4 regions of the Shewanella aestuarii genome follow, and region 3 is predicted to be linked to each of the others. Evidence: predicted binding sites of a transcription regulator. Region 3 holds the regulator's gene; each other region holds the start of a gene.

Region 1 (7,989 bases), 620 kb from region 3:
CCTAAAGACTGACAGATTTAAAAGTGCTCAATTAGACAAAGCGGGATATGTAACAAGGGCATTGATTAAAGATCTAACGACGAGCTCGGTTACGAAGGTATTGTTGCATGGCAAATTCATCTGACATTTTTTGATCACGCTTAGCTTCAGCAATCATTGCTTTGTCAGCTTTATGTTTAAGCAGCATTTCAACCGCTTTACGTTTTTGCTGTTTTTCCAACCAATGCTTTTGCCGATAGCCTACTTGTTTATCAGCCTCTTGAACGGCTGCAACTTGCTGGCTGATCACAGTGTCAACTTGCTTAATAAATTGATGAAATTGGTGATATTGGTTAGCGCTTAACGTTGTGCCTTGATGGCCTTCCATTTGCTTCATGTAATCAAGACGATAATTATTTAATGCCTCTAATTGCCCCTGAAGTTTTTGTTTTTCAAATTGCGCAGACTTTAACTGCATTGCCGCTTGTTCTTCAGCGTCAATTGCCAGCTTGAGTACGGTGAAAAGAGGATCGGTGGCCATGTATCAACTCCAATAATGATGCTGCTACCAACTGATTAGTTCTGACACTGAGCGGCAATCTGACTCATCATCATAGCGCTATTTTCAAAGCTAATGGCTTCTTTAAAATTTTGACGCAAAAACGCATTCATGGCAGGTTGCAGACGTATGGCATTGTCAATTCGCGGATCGCTTCCTTGAGAGTACGCACCAATCGAAATCAAATCGCGATTTTGCTGATAAAGCGAATACATTTGCTTAACTCGGCGCATCGCCTCTAAATGCTCATCGCTAATGACCATAGGGGCGACACGACTAATCGATTGCTCGATATCAATTGCAGGATAATGACCTGAATCGGCTAAGCGACGAGATAATACAACGTGACCATCTAGAATAGCCCGTGAAGCATCCGCGATGGGGTCTTGCTGATCGTCACCTTCAGTTAACACAGTATAAAACGCGGTAATTGAACCTTGCCCTGGGCCGCCATTACCGGCACGCTCAACCAACCGAGGTAATTTAGCAAATACTGAGGGGGATAGCCTTTGGTTGCTGGCGGCTCACCAACGGCTAAAGCAACTTCACGCTGAGCTTGAGCATAACGAGTTAAACTGTCCATTAATAACAAGACGTTATAACCCAAATCACGAAAATATTCTGCGATACGGGTTGAGGTTTCACAGGCTCGCAAACGCATAAGGGGCGAGGTATCTGCTGGGGCTGCCACCACAACCGAACGCGCGCGGCCATCATCGCCTAAGATTTCCTCAATAAACTCTTTAACTTCACGACCACGCTCCCCCACTAAGCCAACCACAATCACATCGGCATTCGATCCTCGGGTCATCATACCTAACAACACACTTTTACCCACACCGGAACCAGCAAACAATCCCATACGTTGACCTTTGCCCACGGTTAACATAGCGTTGATAGCCCTCACACCGACATCTAAAGGCTCAGTAATAGCTCTACGTGAGAGAGGATTGATATAGGGTGGATGCCTCGATGCTTGCTCATTGGTATTTAATGGTCCAAGGCCATCAAGCGGTTGACCACTACCGTCCAGCACTCTGCCAAGCAAACTTAACCCTACATTTAAGCCATTCTGCTCACCTAACGGTTGCACCCTTGCACCGGGCAACACGCCGCGCAACTCTTCTACCGGCATCAAATATAATAATTTGTCATCAAAACCCACCACTTCAGCAACCAACTCACCAGCCATGGTTTCAATCGAGCATAAGCTGCCCACGGGAGCTCGGCAACCTGTTGCTTCAAGAGTTAACCCAACCACACGCACCAATTGGCCACTGGCTATTGGTCTAAGTGGCGACACATGTTGGTGATGCGCTTTTAGTTTATTCAGCAGTAGATGTTGACGGTTTGTCATCGGCCTCACCTTGCTCTAGCCCTTTATGTGCTTGCGATTGTTGTGAGCTAAGCTGGGATTGTGTCGCTTCATTTGGGTCACTTTCAGCTAAATTCGATTCGGCAACAGATTCCGGAAGGTCATTTTCAACTAATGTTTGTTGATTAGGTAGAGAGTTTTGGGTTTGCTGATTGAGTTGCTGCCTTGCCTCAGTCAAATCATCCACCGCGAGGGTTTGATACTGGCTATTAGCCGTTTTTGTATGATGAACTTGCCGACTCAATTGTTCAGACTGAGCATCAAGGGCTGAAAATACTTGTTCTACCCGATTAGAAACTCGTAAGTCGACAGTAGAACGTAAACTTTCAATATACACATCACCCACAACTAAACTGGGATCGCTTTCCAGATGCCAATCATTTTTGGCTAATTGTGCTTCACCGTAAAGCTCTTCCACTACTTTAACATCATCTGGATGTAAGCGTAGTTTCACCACTTGCTCTTTTAAAGGCAGGGCATCGATCCCTTTACGAATAATAGTGGCAATATGTTGTGGGTTTTGAGTTAACTCTTGCTGAATAACACCTTTGGCTAGTGTGAGTGTCATTGCGAGTATTTCCGCTTCAACTTCAGCATCTAAGACTGACAAAGGTTGCTCAAAATGCTTAATAAGCTGAGTAAATTGCGCAATCATAGCATTGGCTTTTGCTAATCCGGCTTCGTAGCCTTGCTGCTCTCCCTGAGCAAATCCTTCGCTGTGCCCTTGAGCTAAACCATCTAACCGGCCTTGTTCAAGCCCCTGCTGCAAACCTTCTTGCTTCCCTTGCTCAAAACCTTCTTGCTCAGCAGCGGCGCGGATATCTTCAAGTTGCGACATGGTTGGCATACTTGGAACAGCTTCTTCAGCGGGTTCGCTAGCATGATAAGCTTGAGCCTTGTGGCCAAAAAAATTAGATGGGCTTTGGCTTTTATCCTCGGTCACGTCTGGTAATTGCCAATGACTGAACTCATGCTCATCCTCAGCACTTAATACTTTATTGGTATGTTTTAAGGTAGTCATAGTTAGTCATCAGTCTCATTTTATGTAACTCGCAGGTTTATCTAATAAGCCAAAAGCAAATCAGTACTACAAGAACTCTTCACCACCACCACCGCCCAGCATAATTTCACCACTGTCAGACAAGCGTCTTGCGATAGATAAAATCTCTTTTTGTGCCACTTCTACTTCACTAATACGAATAGGTCCCATTGCTTCCAAATCATCTCGAAGCAATTCAGCGGCACGCTTAGACATGTTACCCAATATTTTTTCTTTAAGGGCTTCATCGGCCCCTTTTAGGGCTTTCATGAGCACATCTTGTTGGATTTCACGCAGTAACGCTTGAATACCTCGATCATCCACATCGATAAGGTTTTCAAACACAAACATTAAATCTTGAATTTGCTGAGCCATTTCTTCATCTGATTCACGCATGGTTTCCATGATCTGACTTTCAACGCCTGTATCTAAGTAGTTCATGATGTTAGCAGCCGCTTTTAGACCGCCCATTTTCGCAGCTTGAGCTCCACCTTGACCCGCAAACTGTTTCTCCATAATATCGTTCAACTCTTGCAATGCCGCAGGTTGAACTTCTTCTAAGTTGGCAATCCGCATCATTAAATCTAAGCGGGTGTTTTCAGGAAATTGACTAAATATCTCTGCCGCTTGATCTGGCTCTAAATACGACAAGACAATCGTTTGAATTTGTGGATGCTCGTTTTGGATAATGGTGGCTACTTGACGCGCATCCATCCATTTCAATGAATCTAGGCCTTTAGCACCACTGCCCATGATAATTTGTTCGATCAAATTACCGGCTTTATCTTCACCCAAGGCCGCAGTTAAGGCTTTGCGAACGAACTCTTCACTGTTAAAACCAATCGATGAAAACTTTTGAATCTCATCTAAAAACAGCTTATGAACGCCAATGACTTTTTCTTGACCAAAGTCTTCCATTGCCGCCATAGCCATGCCCACTTTTTGTACTTGTTTAGGTTCGAGGTGCTTTAAAATTGACGCAGCATCCGCTTCACTTAAACTCAGCAACAAGATGGCTGTTTTTTCAACCCCAGTTAACGAGTTAGGGTCAAAAGCGCCTTTTTCAACTTTTTCTAGGTTTTTATCATCAGCCATTGTCTTGTAACCAGTTTTTAACTACTTGAGTGGATAATTCAGGTTCATTTGCCACAAGTGCGCGGATCGCCTTAATCATATCATCATCTTTATGCAAATTAGGGATCAGTATTGAACCATCGTCAGCATAACTGTATTCCTCTCTGGAGTTCAACATACCTAAGGTATCTGCAGCATATTGATCTTCAATTTCAGCAAGTTCATGCCCTAATCTTGCCTCTTCAGGCATATTAACACCATCGGGGTTAATCAGGCGCTTTAACATCGGACGAACAACCGCAAGGATCAGTACCAAAATCACTGCTGCACCTAATACAAGTTTAACCGCTCGCCAAAACCAAGGCTGTTCCCACATATCTGGCTCTGGCAAGACTTCCATTAACTGATCCATAAACGGAACTGTTACTACCTCTAGCGCATCACCACGTTGACTACTAAAGCCAACCGCGCCTTCAAGCAAACGACGAATATTAGTTAACTCTTGCTCTGTTCGAGGGACGCGACTAACTTGACCGTCTTCACTCACTTGTCCTGGTTTAAAATCGACGGCAACCGATACACTCACTCTGCGCACGACCCCTACTTGCTGACGAGTATGACTAATGGTGGTATCTAATTCAAAGTTACGAGTGGCTTCTCGGAAGGTATCTGCAGATTTAGTTGATTCTGAAGCACCATTGCCAGCCTCTTGCGGAATATCAGATTCCATCGGCGGTTGGTTTGACAGCGCACCTGGGATGCCACCTACTGTTCCGCCACTTGTATTGCGTTCAACGGTCATTTCACTACGCACCGCTGGCAGATCAGGCGAAAAGCGTTTTGCCGTTTGCTCTATGGCGGTAAAGTCCATATTAACATCAACTTGCGATGTGTAATTTTCAGGTCCTAGAATGGGCATTAAAATTGCATCAATTTTTCTGCGGTATTCGGCTTCTTTCTGCTGAACGATTTCCAGCTCACGACGTGCTCTAGCAGATGCGCCATCTTGACTACCAGAATTAAGCAATCGACCATTAGAATCCGTTACCGTTACTCGAGAAGGCTCCAAACCTTGTACGGCTGAAGCAACAATATCAACAATAGAATCAATTTCTTCTTGACCTAAACCGCCTCGACGAAGACTCACTACCACGGTAGCGCTAGGTTGTGATTTATTACGCGCAAATACATTCTCTTTTGGCAAAGCCAAAATAACCTTTGCACGACTAATGCTTTTTAATTCTTCAATCACTCGGGCAATATTCAGCTCTTGACTGTGCTTTAAACGTGCTTGCTCCATACGTTGACTAACGCCAAAACCACTGTCTTTGCTCAAGTAATCATTGGTTTGCGATGAGCTTTCAACCCCTGCTCGGCTTAATAGTAATTTTACGTCTTGGTACTTATCTTCAGGTACTTTAACCACATCAACTTGAATTTGATATTTAATCTGATTTTTATCAAGTACATCGAGTACTTGGATCATCTCAGCGGTTTCCATTTTACCTAATGGACGATATTCAGGCTCTTGCGCCCACATCATAATAAAGACCGCTAGCGCCAAACACACTGCTAACGCCAAAATCATGGTGACTTGTCGCATCATATCTGCGCCGCCAACACTGCCGAGCAAGCCAGATTTATTCTCCTGGCTCAAACCAGCGTCTGCTGTAGTATCTGAACCTACCATTATGTCTGTGCTCACAATATGCCCCTACTTTCTTTATTCTTAATCACTTATGACTGCACTAAACTGGCATGCTCATAATTTCTTTATATGCTTCAACAAGCTTATTACGTACTTGCACCGTGGCTTCAAATGCTACGCCTGATTTTTCACGGGCAATCACTGTGTCAGATAAGGTCACAGTGGTATCACCCATGTCGAGTCGAGTTGCCAAGTTTGAGGAGGTTTGCTGCAAACCACTGACATGCCCTACAGCCTGTGAAAGTAACTGACCAAAGTCAGACCCAGCGGTATTATTGACCTGTTGAGTTAAGTTGGGGCGAATGCTACCCACAGAAGGTGCGATTTCTCCACGAAGAGACTGCATTTCTTGTAGTAATGGATTGGCGTTAATCTGCATGGTGAAACTCCCTGCCGTCGAATATTTGACGAAACTTGACACTGATACAGGGTTAAAGCAAGTTGAATGCCAATATCAATAGAAAAGCCAAAAGCTACCTTAAATAAGATAGCTTTTGGATTAAGCGATTAAATTAAATACAATTTTTTAATAGAAAGGTTATGCAGGTAATTGAATTCCCATATCGCGCATTTTAGCCATTTTATATCGCAGGGTTCTGGCACTAATACCAAGTTTTTCTGCCACTAACTTTCGGCTACCTTTACATTGATTTAGGGTTTCCAAAATAATCACATGCTCTTGAGCTTGTAACTCTCCACCTAACCCTTCAAGTTCTGTTGGCTTCTCACTGATTTCAGCATCTGCCTGCAATGAAACATCGCTGGCATCAATGATAATATCTTTCACACCAATTTTTTCTGCTGTATTTAAAATTAGCGCTCGTTGGATAACATTATCTAGTTCACGCACATTCCCCGGCCAACGATAACTTAATAGCTTGCGGGCTGCGGCTTCATCTAAAGCGGGCACAGGTTGAATATTGAAAGCTTTGGCATGTTTTACAAGTAAATGCTTTGCTAGCGGTAAAATATCAGCAGGGCGTTGGTTTAAGGCTGGCCAAGTTAATGGAAACACATTAATTCGGTAGTATAAATCTTCCCTAAAGCCACCAGATGTAGCCATTGCTTTAAGGTCACGATTGGAGGTTGCCAATACGCGCACATCCAATTTAATTGTTTTGCGGCCTCCTAAGCGCTCAACTTCACGCTCTTGCAACACACGCAATAACTTAGCTTGTAAACCAAGTTCCATTTCAGAAATTTCATCTAGCAGCAGCGTACCGCCTTGTGCCTGTTCAAATTTGCCAGGGCAAGCTTGGTAAGCGCCAGTAAATGCGCCCTTCTCGTAACCAAATAAGGTTGCTTCTAACATGTTCTCAGGAATGGCGGCGCAGTTTATCGCAATAAATGGTGCATCAGCGCGAGAGCTATGTTGATGAATATACCTTGCTAATACTTCCTTACCCGAACCACTGGGCCCCATGATCATCACTGATGCATCCGACATTGCTACGCGCTGAGCAAGTCCTAATAAAGCAATACTTTTTTCATCTTCGACAATAGGTTGGTCGGTATTATTTTTCTGCGGCAAATAGCGCGACACTTGATTAAGCAACACTTCTGGCGCAAACGGTTTCGCCAAATAATCAACCGCACCTAATTTAATCGCGCTGACCGCACTATCAATCGTAGCGTAAGCCGTCATTAATAATAGCGGCATTTTAGGTAAGGCTTGTTGAAGGTAATGAAGTAAACCTAACCCCCCAATCCCTTCCATCTGCACGTCACTGATAACCATATCAAAGTCATTGGCTTTAAGGGCAATAATGGCCTCCTCAGCACTACTAACATCAACACAATCATATTGTGCTAACAGCAAGGTATCTAATAAAGCCTCACGCAAGTCGGCATCATCCTCGACCAACAATATTTTTGCTTCAGCCATGATTGACCTCCTGCTTTACCTGCTCATCTTGTGGTGAAACTTGATGACTCAAAGGAAATGTTAGTCTGACTTGGCAACCCATATTGGGTTTGCAAGATAACTGAATTTGCCCGCCATGATTACGAACCACTGACTGCACTACCGCCAACCCTAAGCCTGTACCTTGGGATTTTGTGGTAAAAAATGGCTCTAACACTTGTTGCTGCATTTGCGGTTCTAAGCCTTTGCCATTATCAATAACATCCAAAAACACTTGGTTATCTTGTTGAACAGCACTAATTCTAATTTTGCTCGCTCCAGCTTCTATGCTGTTCATTACCAAATTATTAATGGCTGAACTAAGCGCATTGCTGTTAGCCATGATGCTCGC
Region 2 (7,989 bases), 1.0 Mb from region 3:
TAAGTGACAATAGTTTATCACCATGAGCTTTAGTCTCTACACCTTCAGCTATCACTCCACGGTCAAAAATTTCAGCCAAACCAATCACTGCTTTAACAATAGCAAGATCTGAGCTATCCACCAGCATATCTCGCACAAAGGTTTGATCAATTTTTAACAGTGCAGCTGGTAACCTCTTCAAATAAGTTAACGATGAATAACCAGTACCAAAGTCATCTAAAGAAAACTTTAATCCCATCTGTATACAAGCATTCATTAGATCGCTAATCCTACTAATATCCTCTAATGCGCTAGTTTCCAAAATCTCTAAATCAAGTAGCTCAGGCGCAATGGCAGGGTAAGTCGCTAAAGCGTCTGCTATATGCGCAATAAACTTATTACCTTGTAACTGGCTGGCGCCAATATTAACACTGACAGGTATTGTTAACTCTTGCGCTTGCCAAATGCTCATCTGCTCAAGGACACTTTCAATGACCCATTCACCGAGAGTAATACTCATTTCATGCTCTTCAATAGTGGGTAAAAAAACGCTTGGTAGTAAAAGTCCTCGAGTAGGATGCTGCCAACGAATTAACGCTTCAGCACCGACTACGACACCAGTCTTTATATTTACTTTTGGCTGGTAATATAAAACAAATTCTTTGTTATCGATCGCATTTGCAATAGCCTCAAGGCTATCTCGTCTTGATTTTGCCGCCTCTGCAGAGTCAATATCAAAAAATTGGTAACAATGTTTCCCCTTATCTTTAGCTTGATACATAGCTTGATCAGCCTGTCTAAGCAGTAAATCTGGATCGGTGCCGTTTTGCGGATAAAGTGTTACTCCAATACTGGTTGAAGCCTGTAGTATTTCACCGTTGCAGATAATATCTTTAGCAGCTGCGATTAACATCCGCTCAAGCACCGGCTCACAATCACTTGCTTGATCAAAATCGCTTAATACAGCGACAAACTCATCACCACCAATCCGCGATAAAAAATCACCTGCACGCAATGCAAGCTTAAGCTCTTTGGAAATAGAAATTAAGAATTGATCGCCAATACTGTGGCCATAGGTATCATTAATTGTTTTAAAGCCATCTAAATCAAGATAGGCCAACGCCATTATTTTACCATGACGTTGGTTTTGTTTGATTGCCTGATTAAGCTTGTCAGCCAATAAAGCTCTATTAGGTAGGCCTGTTAACGAATCATGGTGAGCAATGTGCTCGAGTTGCTTTTGATGTGCCTTTTCTTTCGTGATATCTGTGAACATTGATATATAGTGAGTGATATTGCCACTAGTATCTCGCAACGAGGTAACTGATTGCATTTGCGGATAAATATCACCATTTTTACGTCGGCTAAATATTTCAGCACGCCAATAACCATGGTCCTTTAGCGTTTTCCACTTATCCTCATAATAACTTGCAGTTTGACGACCTGATGTAAAAATCCTTGAGTTTTGACCGACAACTTCTTGTCGACTATAGCCGCTGATCTTAGAAAAAGTATCGTTAACCTCTATGATATTACCGTCAACATCAGTGATCATGATCCCTTCCTGTGCTTGACTAAATACACTAGCCGCAAGCTTTAATTTCACTTCAGCATTTTTGTATGCGGTAATATCTGTTAGTGCAGCAAGGCACTCCCTGTCATCGCTACTCATCGTACACTTCAGTTGAATGATATTGAGTTTATTCTTAGCGGATAGTTGTATCTCGCAAGCAGGCTGATAACTCCCTGCAAACGTTTTTGAAAGATAAGTATTGAATTGCGGCAAAGCGCTCTGGGTTAAATATGCGGCTAACCTTTTGCCAATTAGTTTTGTTCTAGCCATCCCCAACATGGTAGCCGCAGTTAAATTAATTTGAGTAATCTCACCTTTACGGTTAAGACTGCATAACCGACAGGTGCGAAGTCGTAAAGGGCTTGATAACTTGCTGATGATGATTCGGCTAAGTCTCTGGCTGCGATGAGCTCTTGTTGTTGCAACTCTAACTCTATTTGATGCACTTGCAATTCATGCAAAAGACGCTCTGATTGGGTGTTTGGCGCAGGTAAACTAAAGCCTTTTTTTTGCAAACGTAAAATGGCTTCTGCTTTTAGTGAGTTTTGCTTTTTAGACGCCAAATTTTGTCCTTAGCAACAAGGCTATAATTGTAAAGCAAATGCCCTACTCATCTAATATTAGCAGGTTATTCAGCTTAGCTTGCACATTGTGAATTATTTGTTGCAACTCAAATTTTGATGCCTGAGATCCTTGCTCTAACATTTGCTTAATATCTGCTAAGGTTGAAATATTCTTTTTTTTATCGGTAATATTTTCCGTTACACACACAAACAACTCTTGTACTTCAGAATGCATTGAACAGACAAACCATTGCTTACTTTCTTCGACGTAATATTCAATTTTTTCAGATATCCCAGACTTTGCCACCCGTCCACACACAGCCATAAAGTCAGGGTTAGATTGTAAAATATTAGGAATAACAACACTGCCATTTTTGCCGACTACACCATACAAGTTAGTGATCTCAACATATGCATTGTTAACTTCAAGGTAATTGAAATCTACCGCTTTACCATCTTTAAGTATGATACGCTTATAGGCAACGGCATTAACTGAGTTTTCAAACAATAACCTAAAGCGAGACTCTGATTTAGTCATCGCAATATTGGCTTTTCTGTTTACCGTATTATCACTAAAAGTAATCACTACACCATCAATCAAGCTTTCCTGCGTTCGATAGGGCATAATTCGCACAATGTACCAACGTCCATCATGAGTAGTCACTTCCTCTTCATGGAAAATCAAACTGCGCAAAACTTCATGGCAGTCGTTGACTAATTCAGGGTAAATTAGCGAGCTTACTAAGTCAGTAATAGGACGACCGACATCACTAGAAATCAGTTTAAATATATTTAAAATTTCAGTGGTAAATCGCCGAACTTTAAGATTTTTATCTAAAAAAAGCGTCGCTATATTGGTGCTATTTAGCAGATTTTCCATATCATCACTGGCTTCTGAAAGTTCAGATACCTTAGTATTGAGCTCATGATTAACTGTTTGTAGCTCTTCATTCATCGACTGCATTTCTTCTTTAGAGGTGGTGAGCTCCTCATTAGTGCTTTGCAACTCTTCATTAGTACTTTTTAATTCTTCATTTGCTGATTTTAGGTTTTCTTGAATGAACTGCATTTCACTGGTGGTCATCCGCAGCTCTTCCCTTGCCAGCTGTAAAACTTGCTGTAACGTTTCAATTTCATCGTTATGTTTTTGCGAGGCATTCCTTTTACGATTAATCTTGGCCGAAGCAAGCTGTACAGCTGAAATAGAAAAAATAACCAACACCATGCCACTTAATCCAGCAGGAGAAAGTACAGGTTGTACGCTCACATCTACTTGCAGAGTCTCATCCAGAGTCCCAATTTCAATGTTTCTGAGCTCTAACTTTTTATTTTGCCGTAGCGCACGATAGAAGACTTCATTCAATGGCGCAGACAGCCCCTGCCGAGCCATCGCAAATAAATTGTGATTAACCTTACCAACCGCAGGTTCTAAATATTTTCCCGTTTTGCCACTAATATAAACAATATCAGCCTGCTTGGTGGTGAGTACGGCTGACGGCGCAAAATAGTCGTGTAATAAAGAATTGGCCAAATTTTCTAAGTTCAAAATGTGTGTATTCTCAGGTTTTACAGGGGCAAAGTTTTCTAAGGTAAGCTCATCTAACTTACTGGCTATAGCTTGGGTTGGAAAAGTCGTTAAATTAACTGGCTGCAGACTATTGCGCCGCTTATAAATTCGCTGCTTACCTTCTAGTGCTAGAAACAATTGATCGGCCTCACCAATTGTTTCTGACATTCCTAAAATCAAAAAACCAACAGAGTTCAAACTATAATGAAATAAAGCGATGAGTTTTTGCTGTAGTTCGGCTTCGAGGTAAATAAACAAATTTCGACAGCTAATAAGATCAAGCTTGGTAAACGGCGGATCCATTATTAAACTTTGTTGAGAAAAAATAACCTTTTGCCTCAAACTCTTACTTATTTTGTACCCTTCCTTTATCGGCACAAAATATCGTTCTAGTATCGTTGGCGAAACGTTCTCGGTAATACTATTTGGATAAATCGCTTTTCTTGCTTTTTTAACCGATTCATTATCAAGATCTGTGGCAAAAATTTGTAAATCAAAATGCTGATGTGAATTAACTTTGCGAATCGCCTCCTGAAATACTATTGCTAGAGTGTAAGCCTCTTCGCCCGTTGAGCAAGCAGGAACCCATGCACGCAATGTTCCACCATCAGGATATTGGGACAATAAAACAGATATCACTTCACTTTCTAATTTTTGCCAAACACATTTATCACGAAAGAAGTTAGTCACCCCAATTAATACTTCACTAAACAACAAGTCAGTCTCTTGTGGATTGGCACGCAGATACCTTACATAGTCGGCGACTTTAGCAAGTTGATGTAACTCCATACGTCGTTCAATACGTCGAAGAATAGTGCTTTTTTTATAAAGAGAGAAATCATGACCTGTATTGGCACGCATCAGCGCTATCACTTTTTCAATCTCGCAGCACTCTTTTTTATGAGAGTCAATTGACTTAGCCGTTTGACCGGTCTTCTCAATATGAGCCATAATTTTATCAATTAATTCCTCCGCAGGGGCCTGAGCATCAACTTGGCCAGTATCTATTGCACTTATTGGCATCCCTTCATACTTTGCAGTATCAACACTTTGTACAAATACTGCCCCGCCTTGTTGCTTTATTTTAATCACCCCTAAACTGCCATCTGACCCCATACCGGAAAGAATCACCCCAATTGAATGCTCCTTTTTATCAAGCGCCAAAGAGGCAAAAAAATCATCTATAGGTAAATGCAGCCCCTTAGTATCTATGCGAGGCAATAATAGTAATACATCATTTAAAATGGTTAAGTCATAAGCAGGTGGGATCACATAAACATGATTGGGTTTCACTGGCAAATGGTCAGTAATTTGCAGCACCTTTAGAGATGTTCCCCGCTGCAATAACTCACTCATCATATCTTTATGATTTGGATCTAAATGCTGCACGACAATAAAAGCCATCCCACAATCACCCGGAATGTTTGATAAAAACTGTTCCAGGGCTTCAAGCCCACCAGCAGAAGAACCAATACCGATAATAGGAAATACCTTATTTACTGATGACATTTGGGTATAAACAGTTTTATCAACTTGTTCAGTAGAAGTCACATCGTTTGATTGTTTCATTAAGTGAGCTGTATGTGTTTTAATGGAAGAGAATATAGATGATGCGCTCCATCAGCGCAAAACTCAATAAATTAAGGATTTTATTGAAATATAAAGTTTTTCTGAGTTAAAAATCATTTTAAACCCATCATTTAAGGGTGTTCATTCAATCGAAGAGAGAATAGGTTAATCAATGAATGATTTAATTTAAACGACGATAAAAATCGTTATGATGGCTAAAATTTAGAGACAAAAAAACCGACACTAAGTCGGTTATTGTTCTCTCATAAGAGAGATGGTACCAGTGGTCGGACTCGAACCGACACGCTTTTAAAGGCGGGGATTTTGAATCCCCTGTGTATACCAATTTCACCACACTGGCACTGCATACTTAAACGCTAAACTTGCAATTAAGTGAACGGAATTATACCCATGCAGATGACAATGGCAAGCCCTTTAACTCGTCTAAGTTAACAAAAACGAACAAGTGCTTAATTTAGCAACGACAAAGGTAAAATTAACGGGTAACGGCTACTTACATCACAACTAAACTGACCATAGGATTACAAACTTTGCATGTTATTGATCAAGATCAGTTTTATTAACCAATTTGAGCATTATGATAACTAGGTCTTCACAATTAACAAGGATCGCATCATGGCATTTTGGCTTGACTTAATGTTTGGAAACCCAATTGGATTACTTTCAATGATTGTAATTTTCTCTACTTTTGGCATTATTTCTTACATGATGTGGATGTTTATTGTGAAGTCAGCTCCCACAAATAATGACTAACATTATTTAGGTTTCATCGTTATTTTTGTTTTTATCTTGCAAATATTATAAATTTTTGGGGCTAACATTTAGCCCCTTTTTTATGTACAGGTTTCTAAAACCGTCACTTTCAGCTTAAGCATCCTGTAGATTTATCTATGCTGCATGTTTTCGTGGCTGCACCAAACCATTAATGAAATGCGGTCGGGTTTTTAATAAATACGTCAGCTCTTCTTGAGTTGGTTCGCCTGCTGGTAACCTGAGCACATCACGATTTAAATAAATTCGCGCTTGCATGGCTATCTTATATTCAGCTGTCGGCCCTTGAATAGCATAATGCCTTTCATTGCCTAGCTTCTCTAGAATATTAGTCGCCACTAAACTTTTTACTGCTAGCTCATTTTGCGGTAAAGCCAAAATGGTGGCGCCTTGTAAAAAAAACTCCCTCAGTAAAGCGCGCTCAGCAGGATCAAGCAGTTTCACCTTAGCCTCAATGGTTTCCACTGCACGTTTTTGACGTAACTGTTGGATTAACTCATCAGCCACAAAACTCACTAACTGACTGAGAAAATAGGCAATCCCTATAATTAAACCCAAGCCAATAAAGTGATTATTCTGTCGCACAAAGTCAGCTAAGGCGATGTCGGTAAGTAAACTCACAGGGGCAAATAATAATGTTACACATGCAACCACTAACCACAGCATGGCCCCCATAAAGGCTCGTTTGATATTGCTCCAATTAATCGCTTCTAATGTCATCTTTCTCATATCTCACCTGCAGTGTCAGAATTTTGAACTCCTAAACACTCAAAGCAAAAACAATGCCAATAAAATAATTCACTTAGATAAAATAATGAGGACTGGGCTCGCTATAAGATGTTGGCTATTTATCTCACTTTTAGTTAACAATATTGAGTGGCATTTGCACTATTTATGCTCTAACTTAATGAGTAAGCAATTATAATAATTGAATAAATGCCATGCTAAGATTTTCAAGACAATTGTTAAGTAGCCCTATCGGTCGCAAGCTTATGCTGTCGATTGTGCTGTTTAGCTCCTTAATTACGCTATTGACCACGGTTTATCAGTTATTTAAAGACTACAACAGTGATGTCAATCGAATTGATCGGGCGTTTTCTAGCATTGAAAAAGTTAACTTAGAAGTACTGGCTGCTAGCATTTGGGTTATTGATGAGCGGTTGATTAACACTCAACTTGACGGTTTAAGCCAATTACCTGACATTACTTACATCTTAATTCAAGACGATAGCGGCCAAGAGTGGCAAGCTGGGGAATACCAAAACACTTCAATTATCGAAAAACAATTCGACCTGATTTATAGCAACTCAGAAGACATAAAAGTTGGCACTTTACTGGTACAGGCTGATTTAAACATTATTTACGACAGACTGTATGATAAAGCGATTTTAATTTTACTTTCTAATGCCGTTAAAACCTTTCTAGTTGCTGGCTTCATTTTATTTTTAGTCTGGCTCAATATTACGCAACATCTTTTAAAATTAAGCCAATATTGCGAAAAAATTAGCCTTGATAAAGTCTTTGAACCATTGAAATTCGACCGCAATGCCGCTCAAGATGAATTTACACTGGTTGCCAATGCCATTAACAGCATGCAACAGCAAGTTAGAGCTTCATTCGACGATGTACGACAATCTAAGCAGGAGTTGCAAACCGCCCTTGAAGACAGAGAGAGATTACTTGAATTAGAACGTAGCTATAAAGATGAACTGGCACGTCAAGTAAAAGAACAAACCAAAGAATTAGAGCAATCATTACTTATCTTAAAACGTGCGCAGCAAGTTCTGGTTGAGAAAGAAAAAATGGCAGCTTTGGGCGGTTTGGTCTCAGGCTTGGCCCATGAAATTAACACACCCATTGGCATTTGTTTAACAGCCGCTAGCTCACAGTTATCACATGTTGAAGAGCTCATCGCGCTCATTCACAGTGATAATGCCACCTTAGAA
Region 3 (7,989 bases):
TAAGTCAACCGGTTGTTTGTCGATGGCATCAAAAGCAATAGGCTCTTCGCATTTGATAAAAACGCCTATTGGGTGATCAATAGTTGTCAAGCGACCATGCGGGATCGCAATACCATTGCCTATACCTGTGCTGCCCATTTTTTCGCGAGCCACTAAGCTTTCGAAAATTTCTTGTGAGGAAAGGGTCGGGTACTGGGCAGCGACTAAGTCGCTGATTAATTCCAGTACCTTTTTCTTACTGCCCGGTGTGGCACAGGTAGTGCATTCCGGCTGCAGGATGGTACTAAGTTCCATCGTTAATGCTTAGTCAATTTCTCTTTGTGTTTAATAACCTGACGATCGAGTTTATCGATCAGGGCGTCTATGGCTGCGTACATGTCACTGTTTTCTGACATGGCAAATACTTCAGCGCCGTTTAAACTCACTTTAGCTTCTGCTTTTTGTGATTGTTTTTCAACGTTCAGTACCACGTTGACATTATTGATCTGATCGAAATGTCGTTCAAGCTTTGTGAATTTTGTCGCGACATATTCTCGAAGTGACTCGGTAATTTCTACATGATGTCCTGATAAATTGATTTGCATATAGTTCCTCCAATCGCTTAGTAGGTTATAAACTCTTACGTTGGTTTGAGGGCGGGATCATCATCGCTTCACGATATTTCGCGATAGTACGACGCGCAACATTAATCCCTTGCTCGGCCAGCAGTTCGGCCATTTTACTATCGCTTAATGGCTTTTTCTGGTTTTCAGCCGCAACCAGCTTTTTAATAAATGCGCGGATTGCTGTTGAAGAGCATTCTCCGCCATCGTCAGTGCTAACGTGGCTAGAGAAAAAATATTTCAGTTCAAATAAACCCCGTGGGGTGTGCATGTATTTTTGGGTGGTAACCCGTGAAATGGTAGATTCATGCATTTCAACGGCTTCAGCAATATCATTTAACACCATAGGTTTCATGGCTTCTTCACCATATTCAAAGAAACCTTGTTGAAATTGCACAATGCAATTGGCGACTTTAAGTAAGGTGTCGTTGCGACTTTCTAAGCTTTTGATAAACCACTTGGCTTCTTGTAAATGGCCACGAATAAATTGGCTATCTGCTTGGTTTTTGGTACTGCGAGCCATTGAAGCATAGTGCTGATTAATACTAATTTTTGGCATGTTATCTGGGTTTAATTCAACTACCCAGCGGCCATTCTTTTTGGTCACTGATACATCTGGAATAACATAATCGTCATCAGGGGGGGAGATCATTGCCCCTGGACGCGGATTCAGTGATTGGATTAGCTCTATAGCTTCGCGTAAATCATCTTCTTTGAGCTTGGTTTTTCGCATTAAGGTGCGAAAATCTCGACCAGCGATCAAATCTAAATAGTCTTTGATCAACAGTTTTGCGTTTTCAATGTGCGGCGTGTCAGGGGCATATTGCATTAGTTGAATTAATAGACACTCACGCAAGTCTCGTGATGCCACGCCTATTGGGTCAAAATGCTGAATGCGCTTTAATACGGCTTCAACTTCGTCAAGCTCAATATTTTCATCGCCCATCGCCTCTAAAATATCTTCAGTGCTTTGGGTTAAGTAGCCTGTGTCATCAATGGCATCAATAATGGCTGTGGCAATGGCTAAGTCGGTTTCGGAAAATGGGGTTAGGTTTTTTTGCCATTCTAGATGTTCATATAAGCCTTCAGAGGTTTCACCTTGAAATGGCATATCATCACTTGGCAGGTTACCAGAACCTGAACCAGACATTGGCGATGCGGTATAGACTTCATCCCAAGAGGTGTCCATTGGGAGTTCATCTGGTAGTTGTTCTTTGGTTAGTGATTCTGCTGTATCGACGTTTGAGGTATCTCTTTCAACCGCAGATACCGAGACTTCATTGAAGTCGGTGTCAGATTGATCTTTTGACTTTTCAGTGTTTAATGGTGAAAACTCATCTTCCATTTCTAGTAGGGGATTTGAATCTAATGCCTGTTGAATTTCTTGCTGAAGCTCCAATGAAGATAACTGCAACAACCTAATCGCTTGTTGCAGCTGTGGGGTCATCGTTAGATGTTGACCCATTTTTAGTTGGAGTGAAGCTTTCATTACGACTAATCCCTAGATGAAATATGGTTTGCCACACAGATTATACAGTAATTCATTACTGAAATAGTTAATTAAAACTGAATGTTAGTTGTTATTTTATCCGTTAACATTGTGACTGTGAATCACTGATTGAATTTAATCATCGTTGATTTAAATTACACCTCAGATTAACTATAGCTTGAATTGTTCGCCTAAGTATACAGCCCGAACTTGCTGATTGTTTAGGATCTCTTCCGGTGTGCCTTCGGCAATCAAATTACCTTGGCTAACAATGTAAGCGCGTTCACATACATCAAGGGTTTCACGCACATTATGGTCGGTGATCAGTACCCCTAAACCACGATTTTTTAACTGTTGAATAATTTTCTTGATATCAATAACCGAGATGGGGTCTACCCCTGCAAAAGGTTCATCTAATAAGATAAACTTAGGGTTTGCCGCTAATGCTCGGGCGATTTCAACTCGACGACGTTCACCCCCCGATAATGCCATACCTTGGCTGTCTCGAATATGTGTAATGTGGAACTCTTCTAAAAGATGTTCAAGTTCTTCTAAACGTTGCTCATTACTGATTTCTTTGCGAGTTTGCAATACCGCCATAATATTATCGTGTACGGTTAGTTTTCTAAAAATACTCGCTTCTTGAGGCAGATAACCGATGCCCTTACGTGCTCTTAAATGCATGGGGTCTGCGGTTAGGTCGTCTTCATCAATGAGTATTCGGCCGTTGTCGCTTTTTACTAGTCCTACAACCATGTAAAAGGTAGTGGTTTTTCCTGCACCATTAGGGCCCAATAAGCCCACAATTTGACCAGTTTTAACGGTTAAACTGACGCTTTTGACAACTTGGCGGTTTTTATAGCTTTTAGCTAAATTTTCGGCTTTTAAGGTAATTTGAGTCATTGGTTACCTTGTTTTTCTAGCTGGGTTTCAGGGCTTTTTGGCTGACTAGCAGGATCAGCCTCTTGGAAGTTTTCTGGCTGAATAATAGTAATGACGCGATCGTTACCTGTGCCTGTACTTTCTGCAACTAATTCCTGAGCATTTATGTTATAGCGGATCATGTTGCCGGTAACTTGGCTGCCCGCTTGATCAAGCTTAGCATTACCAGTGAGAAGTAATGTGGTCGTTGCTAAGTCATAACGAATTTCATTTGCACTGGCTGTACCGACGCGGCCATCATCTAATTCTTGAGAGAAGGTCGCAGGATTTCCGGTGGCAACTAAGGTTTGGGTTTGTCCGTTCTCGCTTGAAAAGGCTCTTAGCTCATCTGCATTGATATTAATTGAACCTTGGGTGATTTTCACAGGGCCATTAAAGATGATTTGATTGTTTTTAATGTCTGCGCGTTGACTGACTGCTGCAATTTTTAATTCTTGCTGTAAATCACCTTCTTTAGCTGAAGTGTTAAATGACAACACACTGAGGGCGAATAGGCATAATGCACTAGCGCGAGTAAAGTATGTTGATGATAACTTAGTTTGGTTCATATGTTCCTTCTACCTGACTTAGCAAGGTAATTTGTTCTGCGTTTAGCTCAGCATGTAAACCTAAGCCTTTAATTTGAAATCCATTGCCTTTTAATAGTACCCACTCTTCTGAACGACCAATCATGGTTTCTAAATCCATTGTCATTTGTTCAGTAGACAAAGATTGAAGTGGTTCAGTCATATCGATAGCATCGATAATAACATTGTTGAGTAAACTTACTTCATTGATATCTTGGTCTAAAATGGCTTTTTCGGCGGTCAGTTGCCATAGAGCTTCACCGTTTTCTGGGTAAATGAGCAAAACGGGTTCAGTAAATAAGGTTTTGTTATTGCTAGCATAATGTTCCATATGCTTGGCCGTCATTTTATTGTCAATGTAACCTTGTTCATTAAATACAGTAGTTTTTAAGTCTTGTGCAATATAATCGGGACGCTCAATATTATTACTTTTAGTCAGGTCCATTTGACTGCGCTTGAGCTGCACTTGCCAGTAAAGTGCAAGCGCTAAGCCAAAAAAGGCACAAATGGCGAGAGTGGAACGACTCATATACTCATTCCATGGGCATCTTCAAATTTATTTTGGCTTAATAATAATAAGTCAGTCAGCTCTCGTAGTGCGCCATGTCCCCCTTTGATATTAGTAACCATATGACAATGTTGCTTAACAAACGGGTGACCATCAGCAACACAAACTGCAAGCCCTACGGCTTTCATGACAGGTAAATCTACCATGTCATCACCAATATAAGCCACTTCATCCGCGCTGACGTTATACTTTTTCATTAGTGTATTAAAGGGTACAAATTTGTCGTCGACACCTTGGTGAATATCGCATATACCCAATGCTGTCATGCGGTTTTCAACAATTTTAGATTTACGCCCGGTGATCACCGCAACATTGAAGCCGCTAGTTAGCACCGAGCGTACGCCGTATCCATCTCGAGTATGGAATGCTTTTGATTCTTCGCCGCTGTTGCTTAGATAAATGCGACCATCAGAAAATACCCCATCAACATCGCAGATAAGCAGTTTTATTTTTTGCGCACGTTGCCAAATATCATCGCTGATAGGGCCATAAAAACCTTGATGGGTTTGAGCATTGTCAGCCATGTTAAATCACTCCTGCTTTTACCATATCGAGCATATTTAATGCGCCAACGGGTTGCTGTTTATCATCGACCACAATTAAACCATTTATGCTTTTGGATTCCATCACTTGTAGGGCTTGTGCAGCTAACACATCGGCTGGGCTAGTCACACAATTTGCGGTCATCACTTGTGATATTGGGGTGGTACGTAAATTTACTTCAGCATCAATGACTCGGCGTAAATCACCATCAGTAAAAATACCGACTAAGGTGTTGTTATCATCAACAACCGCTGTCATGCCAAGGCCTTTATTAGAAATTTCGTATAAGGCTTGGGTGATACAGATATCTTGCTTAACCAAAGGTAAGCTATCACCTTTATGCATAATATCATTAACTTTTAATAATAATTTACGGCCTAGAGAACCACCTGGGTGCGAGAGGGCGAAGTCATCACGAGTAAAGCCCTTGGCTTGCAATAAAGCAACAGCAAGTGCATCACCCATCACCAGTGTTGCTGTGGTACTGGATGTTGGGGCTAATCCAAGTGGACAGGCCTCTTCTGGGACTTCTATACATAAATGCAGTTTGGCTAGTTTTGCCATGTTGGATTCCGGTTTGCCAGTGATTGCAATAACCGGCACACCCATTCGTTGGATAACGGGCATTAGGGTTAGAATTTCACTGGACTCACCAGAGTTTGAAATAGCTAGAATAATGTCGCCTTTGGCTAACGCGCCCAAATCCCCATGGCTTGCTTCTCCTGGGTGGACAAAAAATGCCGGTGTACCTGTGCTAGCAAAGGTTGCAGAAATCTTATTGCCAATATGGCCTGATTTTCCCATGCCCATGACAATGACTTTACCTTTGCATTGCATGATTAATTCACAAGCTTGGCCGAAGGCATCAGAATCAACAAATTGATAAAGATTGTCTAAAGCTGCTTTTTCAATATCAATAACCTTACGGCCCCATTGGCGAAATTGATCTTGGTTTGCCATGTCTATCTCTCTTTGAAAATGTCCTTTATGCCCCATTAATGAGCGCTGAAAACAGCGTATTGGTACGCAATAAAGGTAACGAGTAATAATGCGCCATGCCAGCGTGTAAGCTGTTTTTTTGCTCCGCTAGATAACACTAGTACGGCTAATGCGGTGCTAGTGGCTAGCACCATATAAAAATCTCTATCTATGGCTGCGGCGTCAACTGCGCCTGGAGCAATAATGCCCGGTATGGCTAACACTGCCAAAATATTAAATAAGTTTGAACCAACAATGTTGCCAATGGCTAAATCGTCTTCTTTTTTTAGTACACCGGCCACACAGGCTGCTAGTTCTGGCAAACTGGTGCCAATAGCAATAATGGTTAAACCAATCACCAAATCGGATAAGCCATAGTATTTGGCAATTCCAACCGCGCCATCAACCATCCAACCGGCTGATAAAGGGAGCAAAACCATACCGATAATGATCCATATGATAGCATGAATTGTCTTAACGTCTTTAGGGATCTCATCATCCATTTCTTGATCTAACGCATCTGCTTCTTTGTTACGCATTGCTTGGAAAATAAAGGTTCCCATCACTAACAAAAAGGCTGCTATAAGAATTAAGCCTTCCATTCGCGTTAACGTGCCGTCATGGATTAAATAGCCAGCTAAAACCGTGCCCGCTAACATAATTGGAATTTCACGTTTTAAGGTCTGTGAACCAACGGAAATGGCACCTAATAGGGCTGTTAAGCCTAGTATTAAGGTGATATTGGCAATGTTAGAACCCAGTACATTACCAATTGCGGTGTCGTTCATGCCATCCATTGATGCTGTTGCGGCAACAAACATTTCTGGTGCTGAACTTCCCATCGCAACGATGGTTAAGCCAATAAGCATGGGGGGTAATCCAAGATTACGCGCAAATGCTGATGCACCGTAAACAAACTTATCAGCACTATAAATTAATACCGCTAAACCAGCACATAATAATAAAATATTAACTAACATGAGATCCCTTCAATTTAAATTCTGGGGCTATTTTCCCTGCAAATGCACTAAATTGAAAGTATCAATAACAATATGAGAATTTATTTTAATCAGTTAGCTGTAAGGTTAATTTAGTTTCATAATTGATGTGTTTTGTGGTGTGCTTGTTGTTAGGTCTGCAACATTGACGTAAAATCTAATAGTCATTGAAATGCTAGGACGGCCACTATCTCTTCAAATATCATGTCTGATACATCAATTGTACTCAAAAATCCATTAGTAGAAGTTTCACACCTTAGTTTTAGTCGAGGTGAAAAAGTTATTTTTGACGATATTTCACTGATTATCCCCAAAGGAAAAGTGACAGCCATCATGGGACCCAGTGGTATAGGCAAAACCACCTTACTTAAATTGATTGGGGCGCAGTTAACACCTGACAGTGGTGAGGTTTTATTTGATGGTCAAAATATTCATCAATTATCACGCAGTGAGCTTTATCAATTACGCAAACGTATGAGTATGTTATTCCAAAGCGGCGCTTTGTTTACTGATATGAATGTGTTTGACAATGTCGCCTTTGCGTTGAGGGAACATTCTGGTCTGCCTGAGGAAATCATTCGTCGTATTGTTTTAATGAAGCTACAGGCGGTTGGTTTAAGGGGCGCGGCTTATATGATGCCAAGTGAGTTGTCTGGCGGTATGCAACGTCGCGCTGCGTTAGCAAGAGCGATAGCATTAGAACCTGAAATGGTAATGTATGATGAGCCATTTGCAGGGCAAGACCCTATTTCTATGGGGATGCTGGTTAAATTGATCCGTGAATTATCTGATTCGTTAAAGCTCACTTCAATTGTGATCTCTCACGACGTAAAAGAAGTACTTGGTATCGCTGATTATGTTTATGTGGTTGCAGACAAAAAAGTGATTGCCAAAGGTACGCCAGCAGAGCTAAGAGACGCTGACAATCCTCAATTAAAACAATTTATTGAAGGAGCTCCCGATGGGCCTGTTCCATTTCATTATCCAGCTGCCGATTATTTACAGGAGTTAATTAATGCAGGGGATTAATTGGATTGCAGATATAGGCCGCTATGCTATCGGGCTGATTGCAAGTTTAGGCAATGCAGGATTACTGCTATGGCGTGCACTGGTGCACATGCCAAATCCTAAAAAGATGATGCCATTAGTTGTGAAGCAAATTTATGTGCTTGGCGTACGTTCAATGGTGATTATTATTGTATCAGGTTTGTTTATTGGCATGGTGTTAGCGCTTCAAGGCTACACTTTGTTAGTCGACTTTGGCACTGAAGACAGTTTGGGGCCTATGGTGGCACTTAGTTTA
Region 4 (7,989 bases), 1.2 Mb from region 3:
ACTTATTAACTTCTATTTGGGAATGTCGTGCCGCAGTAAAAGATCAATTAATGCACATTTACCGCAAAGATCTCGCCATTGGTATTAATTGGACTGAACAAGAATTAGCCGAATCTGAATTTGATTGCAAAATTTTTGGTGGCTTTAAAAAAAGTGCTTGGATGATGTTCCAAATTGCCCAACAAAGGGTAAATGCTCAAGGTTGGCAACTAAGTATTGATGGCCAAGTGCTTGAAAATGATCCCTTATATGCTAACACGAACACCCTTGCATTCGAATTTGACGATTTAACCTTTAATCATATCAATAAAGCCATTAAACATTATGTGCAAGTACTTGGTGTTGATGAACTATTTTTACAACAGCTTGTGAATTTATTAGGTAAAGAAAAGTTTGGACATGCGGTCAAATTAGCAAGATTACACATCGGTGTTACACCAAGTATGCATAAAAAAATCCTCAATGAATTGATTGAGGATTTAGATAATTAAGTACAACAAGTATGTGTTTAGCACGATGCAGCTAAAAGTGTTCGTAACCTATTTTGAACCTCTGTCACCAATAAGTCAGGCTGAAATTTTGAAATAAAGGCATCACAACCCACTTTATCGACCATAGCATTATTAAAACTGCCACTCAGTGAAGTATTTAAGGTAATAAATAGCGACGCCATTCGAGGATCTGCTCTTACTTCTGAGGTTAACTTGTAGCCGTCCATTTCAGGCATTTCTGCATCAGTAATCATCATTAACAGTTCACTGGCCACATCTTTGCCTTGCTCGAGCCAATACTGTAGTAAGTTCAATGCCTGTAAACCATCTGATGCTTCAATAATTTCAAGCCCTAATTGACCTAAGGTTTCTCTGACTTGCTTTCGTGCAGTGCTTGAGTCATCAACAACTAATATTTTACGGCCGACTAATTTATCTGTAAGGCTTTCGTCAAGGATGCCATCTGATAAACGAATATCATAATCAATAATCTCAGCGAGCACCTTTTCAACATCAATGATAGACACAAGTTGAGAAAGTCCATTTTCTTCTAATTTAGTGATCGCTGTTAGGTAATTATGCTTACCTGCAGTTTTTGGAGGAGGCATAATATCGCCCCAAGTCATGTTGACAATGTGTTCAACTTTACCCACCAAAAACCCCTGAACACTGCGGTTGTATTCGGTAATAATTAAATTACAGTCTTCGGTAATTGGAAGTGGCGAAAATCCAATTGCACTGCGTAAATTAATCACTGGAATTGAAGTACCACGGATATTAGCAACACCACAGATGTTGTTGTTACTACCCGGCATAGCCGACATAGGAGGTACTCTCACCACTTCTTTTACCTTAAACACATTAATGGCAAAAAGTTGGGTTGAATTGATTCTAAATAACAATAATTCTAGTCGATTTTCACCCACCAAATTGGTACGTTGATCAACAGTATCAAGCACTTTTTTCATTAAACTTTACCACCTGTTCATCCTCTTACAGAACGAACTCTTATTAGAAATACAGTGTATAGCGTCATTATAAACATAAATATTCTCAATGAATGACTTATACACTCACAATTGTAGATCTAAATAGGCCAAATGCACGTAATGAATGCCAACAAAACATTAACCCAATTAATCACAACGTTAAGGAAAAACTATGCGTCATCTCGTTTGTATTTTGACACTCTTTACATTGCAAGCTTGCACTGTAATTGATAACAAAGTCAGTGTTGTTGATAACTTTGATGTCAAACAATACATGGGAAACTGGTATGAAATTGCAAGATTAGACCATTCTTTCGAAAGAGGTATGGATAAGGTTACAGCAAATTATCAATTAGAAGACAACAAAGTGATTGTAACCAATAAAGGGTTCAATCATTTTTCAAATCAATGGGACCAAGCAATCGGAAAAGCCTATTTCATTGAAGAAGAAAACAAAGGCTTACTAAAAGTATCATTTTTTGGCCCATTTTACGGTGCCTATCAAATTCATGACTTAGTGATACAGGAAGATGGCAGCTATTCCGATTCTTTGGTGATAGGACCAAACAATTCTTATGCTTGGATTTTATCTCGAAATAAAACTTTACCAGCAGACGTTCGGCAACGTTTCATGCAGAAGCTTGATAACTTAAGTATTAATCAAACAGACATTATTTGGGTAAAACACACAAATTAATTGAACTAATAGCCGCATGAAATCGTAAGTAATTATATTAAATTCAATCATATAAGGCTTGTTATGAACATCCCCATATTCCCCTTATCAATGTGCTTACTGCCTCAGGGATATAGTCAACTTCGTATCTTTGAACCTCGCTATAAACGGTTAGTGACTGAATCACTCAAAAGTGGCCAAGGCTTTGGCTTATGCATGATAAGTGATGATAAAAAATCAATTTTGCCAATTGGCACCTTATGTAAAATAACTGACTTTGAAACATTAGCAGATGGCCTATTAGGAATTACTATCTATGGCGAGCAAAAATTTGTTATTGAGTCCATAGCAGTAGAACATGATGGATTAAAACGGGCGCAAGTGAAGATGCTAGCCAGTTGGCCGTCAATGTCAATTTCAAAAATATTGTCCTCAGATATGGCTTCCACAACAGGGAAAACCAATAACAAACTGATTGTAAATAAAAAACAAAAGAGTAAAACCATCACTCAAGCTGAAGAAAAAATGCTTAGTGAGACACTGAAAGATTTACTCAACCAATACCCCCAACATTTAGCTCATTATCATGATGACAACTTTGATGACATAGCTTGGGTTTGCCAACGCTGGCTGGAAATTATTCCACTTAAGCCATCTGAAAAATATCAATGCATTAATAGTGATGACCACAAAATGGCGCAATCTTTGATTTCAGATATCATAAAATAAATTTTTTAATTTAAACTTATTTTGATCCTATCCATTAATGAGCTCGTAATACTGAGTAATAAAACAACAACATCAATCTTAATCTAGTTGCGAGTGAAGATAATGGAAAATTTTCAATCACAAAGCGTACAAAATCGTTATGATAAGGTAACACTTACAAATAGAAACGGTACGTCAAAATTGTCCGACAAAAAAACACTTACGGCTGAGCAATTATCAGAGTTAATGATGCGAGTGGCCAATCAAAGATGTAAAGCTTCTTTCGCTAAGCTTTTCAATCACTTTGGCCCTAAAATTAACGCTTTTGGGAACCAAAGATTAAATCAGCAAGGTTTAGCAACTGATTTAGTACAAGAAACAATGGTTCGTGTTTGGACAAAAGCCCATTTATACAATGCAGATAAAGCAGCTGTCAGTACTTGGGTATTTACTATTATGCGTAATCAGTGCTTCGACATGCTGCGCAAGGTGCAACATAACCGTGAAGATGCTTTTGGTGATGACATTTGGCCAATCATTGATAGTGATGATGCAGAAAACAATGAAGATGATTTTAAATTAAATTCAACACTTCTACGTCATGTAGATGATTTGCCTCTTCTGCAACGACAAGTTGTTCAAGGCATTTACATGCAAGAAATGACACAGCAAGAACTCGCAGATAAACTCAATATACCAATAGGTACAGTAAAATCGCGCTTACGCTTAGGTTTAGAAAAATTGAAAGGCTTTATGGAGAAACATTATGATTAATTATCATCCGGATCAACATTTACTCACTCTCCATAGTCGTGGTCAGTTACCCTTATCTATGTCTATTGCCATTTCAGCACATGCAGAAATGTGCAAGATTTGTCAGCAAAAGTTAGATGCGCTGACTACTGAAGAATCTAAAAACGTGTTTGAAGCATCAAGCAATGACCTAGTTGATATTGATGAGTCCAACTTCGACATGGCTTCAATGCTAGAAGACCTTCTCGACAACAAGCTTGATATGTTAGATTTAATGCCGTCAACAATAGCCCAACCAGTTTCTACAAGTATAACCATTAAAGGCAAAACCTTTACCTTACCACGAGCGTTACGAAAGCAAGTTGATGGCCAGTGGCAAGGAATTGGAAAAGTCAGTCGTTTACGTATGAATACTGGGGAAGGTAAAGCAAGGGCAAGTTTGCTACACATAGAAGCACAAGGCGAAATTCCAGAACATAGCCATAAAGGCTCGGAGTTAACCTTATTACTTGCTGGTGAATTCAGTGATGAATTTAATAGTTATAAACCTGGCGACTTTATGCTGCTAGACGAAAACCACCAACATTCACCCAAAACCACTGAAGGTTGCTTGTGTTATACAATCGTTGATGCGCCACTGTATTTCACCAAAGGATTTACTAAACTGCTAAACCCCATAGGTGAACTGCTCTACTAAGCTGTATAAAATTAGATGCACAGGCATGATTGGTAATAGGTTATTTTGTATAGCCTATTGCCATCATAGTTGATTAAGTATATGATCCACCTCATTCAAGTACCTTGTTTATTTGTTTACCTAAAGAAAGTCTGCTCAACTTCCATACTGTAAACCTCATAAGCCTTTGTAAATCAACATAATTTACATTAATATAGTGTATTTTATTGATATATATTGACGCCTTTCAGTGTCATTGCTTTGTCATAAACCTGTGGTCAACTAGTGTCATCAAGTAAATTTTACTTGGTGTGTTTTTTGATACTTATCAAATTAATGATATATATATTGAATGGTAAATATTGAAATATCACATCTTTATAATTTAAAACTTGATTGATGTGTGACTCATAAGGTAACTTGTTTAAGCTAACTTAAATATTTCGCATCACGAAAATGTTAAGGAAACTTTATTGTTAAATTTATTTTCACCAAGCGTGAAACAGCAAATTATAAGGAGTATGAATATGTCATACCATGTAAACGGACACGAAATTACAGTTAACTTTCCAGTTAATTCAATTTCATCAAACAAAAACTCAATTGCTTTTACTGATTCTCAAGGTAAAAACAAAACAACTTTTGCAAAACGTACTGAAGCAATCAATTTTTTAAAATGGTTGATCAGTTCTAACAAGTAAAATCCTTCGCTTCGCGAACGTCATTTGCTCTGTTAAGTAATAAACTCGCCCTCGGTATTCTCCTCTCACTTACCGACGTTTATTATCAACAGAGCAAACTGATAAATACCTCACAGTTTTCTTAATTTTTTATTTTTCTGTTTACGTAAATATCTCGGTAGCATAGTAACATTACCCAGTAAGCCCCCTTGATGAATATATAAAACTTCTCTTCCTAACAAAGCTCTTGTTTGTAGTTGATGCTTTAATACAGCTAAACCAATCGGATCATAGAGTAAATCGAACGTAATACCAGTTGTTGCCAACACCTCTTGCCATAACTCAAACAGGTTTAAATACAGCTTGCCAAAATGGTATTTATTTCCATCTGTTACTATTTCTGGAAAACATGAAATTGTTGAAGATAAACGTCTAAATTGAGAAACCAGATAATCATCGCCACCAACAGTACTGCATGTCATCACCTTTATATCTAAATGCTGATCACATTTTTCATTAATAGATTGTTGTAAATATAAAGCTGTTGTCCCGGTACCTGAGGGTAAGAACACTGTTAGCTTATCAATATCATACTCAATAGCCCAATTAATAATTTCACTCGCTAAAATAGCTACACCTGTTTTAGCATATTCACAGCGTCCCCCTTCCGGAATAAATAATACTTCTTGCTTGCCATAGTGTAGATAATAATCACTTTTTAACTGTTCGACGGCATCATCTAAATGCTGGCACTGATTAAATCGTTTGTCTGACCAATTAACGGCTTTAACATTTGCACCATTTTTTACAGCTTGTACATAATTACTATTGACTGGCGAAACGCTTAAAAGTTGCTGGGTTAATGCATCTGAAATATGACTCACATAATAATCTAAGTCCCACCCTTTAAGCTTAGCTAAAACAGAAAGTGAATAGAGTGAATTAGCCTGAGCAGATCCAGAGCCTACAACACACTTTACATGGTTATTATTATTACTTTTTAAAAAATGGAAGAATTTGCGCGCTTTGTTACCGCTAAAATCGGGGTGCAATAAATCATCTCGTTTAACAAACATCTTATGACCTGCAAAAAATATTTCTTGGGTAGGACTATCGGTAAACATATTAATGACTAGCTCAGATTATTTAGTCCATCTATTTTACCTGTTGATTAGTTAAAATCACTCAAAATTAGTCAAAATGACGATTACCATATTAGTTTATGCAACACGCAAAATAAAAAGCTATATTATATCAACAACTTAAACTTGGCACGATTCTAGCTAAGATAGAATAAAAAGTGAGTTAGTTTTAAAGTTAATAAGGAAAGTAAATGGCCATTTTAAGATTAATCTTTAATATCGCATGGTTTGTACTAGGTGGTTTTATCATGGGCTTAGCTTGGTGGTTAGCCGGTCTACTCTGTTTTATCAGTATTATTGGTATTCCTTTTGGCCGAGCTTGTTTTGTTATTGGCGAAATGGCTTTCTGGCCCTTTGGTCAAGAAACTATAAATCGCCGCCATCTGACTGGTTCAGAAGATATCGGTACAGGTACTGCTGGTATGATTGGAAATGTAGTCTGGTTTGTATTTTTTGGCATATGGTTAGCTATAGGGCACTTAACCCATGCACTGGCTTGCTTTATTACCATCATAGGTATTCCTTTTGGTATTCAGCACCTTAAACTCGCCTTATTAAGTTTAACGCCAATTGGACAAACTGTAATAGCAAAAGAGCAGTATTAATTTATTGATAAGTAATGCTCTTTGCGAGTCCCATAAATATCACTTATAAATTTGTAAAAATTGATGCTTATTTAGCTTGGTCTAGATAAGCATCAATGATTTGTTGTACTTGAAGCTGCTTTAAGCCTTGATTAACAATATTGTTCCACTTATCCCCTTCTGGGCTATTTTCAAAAGCGATGTGCAGACTTTTATTGGCTATCACTTTGTCATTTACTTGTAGTAAATCAATAACTTTTGCAATATCAGGATCATTTTTTAAATATTGATAAACATTGAGATCAATAATAATCAAATCAACACGTTTGGCGGCTAATTTTAAGATACTTTGTTTCTCATGATTTGCTACATCAAATTTTTGCCTACCGTCCTTAATCATTAAATCGATTTCATCGGTATTTACATAACCACTGATAACCCCCATTGTGTAAGGATTTAAATCAGAAACTTGTTGCCATTTTATCGGGTTACTTTTACGTTCTACTATTCCAATGGGACTTTCCCCAATTGGATCAGAAAAAATATAATTGTCTGATTCAAGCTTGTATTCAGGATAATAACCTGTAGATTTTCCGGTTATGACCATACGAACAGCTCTATTCCATGGCAATATTTGGCTAGTTAATTCATGACCTTGAGAATTAAGTGAACGGCGAATAATTTGCGTTATAATACCTTTCCCAGCCAGTTGCTCACCAGTAAAGGGAGGCCACTCTAATGTGGTAAGAGTAAGCGTTTCTGCCCTTACGCTTGAGTAAATACTTTGCATTGTAAGCAATATACAAAGTAAAACAGCGTTGTAATGAATGGGAAAGCGAGTCATCAGTATCCTTTTGATGATTAAGTCCACATTCAGTGTAAGACAAAAAAATTATTTTTGAGAAATTTATGAAATATTGGCTAATGAAATCTGAACCGGATGAGTTCAGCATAGATGACTTGCTCAATGCAGAGAAGCAAACAACAGCTTGGCAAGGGATCCGTAATTATCAAGCAAGAAATTTTTTACGAGATGATGTTCAATTGAATGATCTGGTTTTATTTTACCATTCAAGCTGTAAAGTGCCTGCCATTGTCGGAGTCGCTAAAATCACTCAAGCGGCTTCAATTGACATCACTGCCTTTGATATTCAGTCTAAATATTATGACGCTAAATCTGATCCTAACAATCCTCGCTGGTTTCAAGTAGATTTAAGCTATGTTGAAAAATTCGCAAAACAACTTACGTTAACCGAATTAAAAGCCGATCCTGCTTTAGCCGAAATGGTA

What was found. Region 3 encodes sigma-54, which starts transcription at its own class of promoters, with help from an activator protein. Its sites were predicted from a motif close to GTTGGCACGNNNNTNGNNT; they were not measured.
Region 1: a site for sigma-54 is predicted at 6,169-6,187, ahead of fliE (flagellar hook-basal body complex protein FliE). Genes of this name have one in related genera too.
Region 2: a site for sigma-54 is predicted at 6,815-6,833, ahead of HBH39_RS15380 (superinfection exclusion B family protein). Genes of this name have one in related genera too.
Region 4: a site for sigma-54 is predicted at 6,241-6,259, ahead of HBH39_RS07885 (YccF domain-containing protein). Genes of this name have one in related genera too.

Annotation. Positions count from the first base shown of each region.
Region 1 is NZ_CP050313.1:1,142,848-1,150,836, reverse strand. Features, by position in the region: gene fliJ (flagellar export protein FliJ) at 74-520, opposite strand; partial or broken gene fliI (flagellar protein export ATPase FliI) at 556-1,895, opposite strand; gene fliH (flagellar assembly protein FliH) at 1,864-2,934, opposite strand; gene fliG (flagellar motor switch protein FliG) at 3,001-4,047, opposite strand; gene fliF (flagellar basal-body MS-ring/collar protein FliF) at 4,040-5,719, opposite strand; gene fliE (flagellar hook-basal body complex protein FliE) at 5,775-6,113, opposite strand; gene HBH39_RS05275 (sigma-54-dependent transcriptional regulator) at 6,273-7,619, opposite strand; gene HBH39_RS05270 (sensor histidine kinase) at 7,612-7,989, opposite strand, start outside.
Region 2 is NZ_CP050313.1:3,519,621-3,527,609, forward strand. Features, by position in the region: gene HBH39_RS15355 (putative bifunctional diguanylate cyclase/phosphodiesterase) at 1-1,651, opposite strand, end outside; partial or broken gene HBH39_RS20150 (hypothetical protein) at 1,661-1,831, opposite strand; gene HBH39_RS15360 (hypothetical protein) at 1,843-2,115, opposite strand; gene HBH39_RS15365 (chemotaxis protein CheB) at 2,159-5,251, opposite strand; tRNA gene HBH39_RS15370 (tRNA-Leu) at 5,527-5,612, opposite strand; gene HBH39_RS15375 (DUF3149 domain-containing protein) at 5,888-6,025, shown strand; gene HBH39_RS15380 (superinfection exclusion B family protein) at 6,161-6,772, opposite strand; gene HBH39_RS15385 (sensor histidine kinase) at 6,985-7,989, shown strand, end outside.
Region 3 is NZ_CP050313.1:525,035-533,023, forward strand. Features, by position in the region: gene ptsN (PTS IIA-like nitrogen regulatory protein PtsN) at 1-294, opposite strand, end outside; gene hpf (ribosome hibernation promoting factor) at 297-584, opposite strand; gene HBH39_RS02485 (RNA polymerase factor sigma-54) at 610-2,091, opposite strand; gene lptB (LPS export ABC transporter ATP-binding protein) at 2,263-2,994, opposite strand; gene lptA (lipopolysaccharide transport periplasmic protein LptA) at 2,991-3,581, opposite strand; gene lptC (LPS export ABC transporter periplasmic protein LptC) at 3,568-4,128, opposite strand; gene kdsC (3-deoxy-manno-octulosonate-8-phosphatase KdsC) at 4,125-4,691, opposite strand; gene HBH39_RS02510 (KpsF/GutQ family sugar-phosphate isomerase) at 4,693-5,670, opposite strand; gene HBH39_RS02515 (calcium/sodium antiporter) at 5,706-6,668, opposite strand; gene mlaF (phospholipid ABC transporter ATP-binding protein MlaF) at 6,891-7,715, shown strand; gene mlaE (lipid asymmetry maintenance ABC transporter permease subunit MlaE) at 7,702-7,989, shown strand, end outside.
Region 4 is NZ_CP050313.1:1,723,864-1,731,852, reverse strand. Features, by position in the region: gene HBH39_RS07925 (hypothetical protein) at 1-491, shown strand, start outside; gene HBH39_RS07920 (chemotaxis protein CheV) at 509-1,459, opposite strand; gene HBH39_RS07915 (lipocalin family protein) at 1,653-2,177, shown strand; gene HBH39_RS07910 (LON peptidase substrate-binding domain-containing protein) at 2,241-2,885, shown strand; gene HBH39_RS07905 (sigma-70 family RNA polymerase sigma factor) at 2,988-3,638, shown strand; gene HBH39_RS07900 (ChrR family anti-sigma-E factor) at 3,631-4,314, shown strand; gene HBH39_RS07895 (hypothetical protein) at 4,821-4,994, shown strand; gene HBH39_RS07890 (1-aminocyclopropane-1-carboxylate deaminase/D-cysteine desulfhydrase) at 5,105-6,097, opposite strand; gene HBH39_RS07885 (YccF domain-containing protein) at 6,307-6,720, shown strand; gene HBH39_RS07880 (substrate-binding periplasmic protein) at 6,788-7,543, opposite strand; gene HBH39_RS07875 (EVE domain-containing protein) at 7,609-7,989, shown strand, end outside.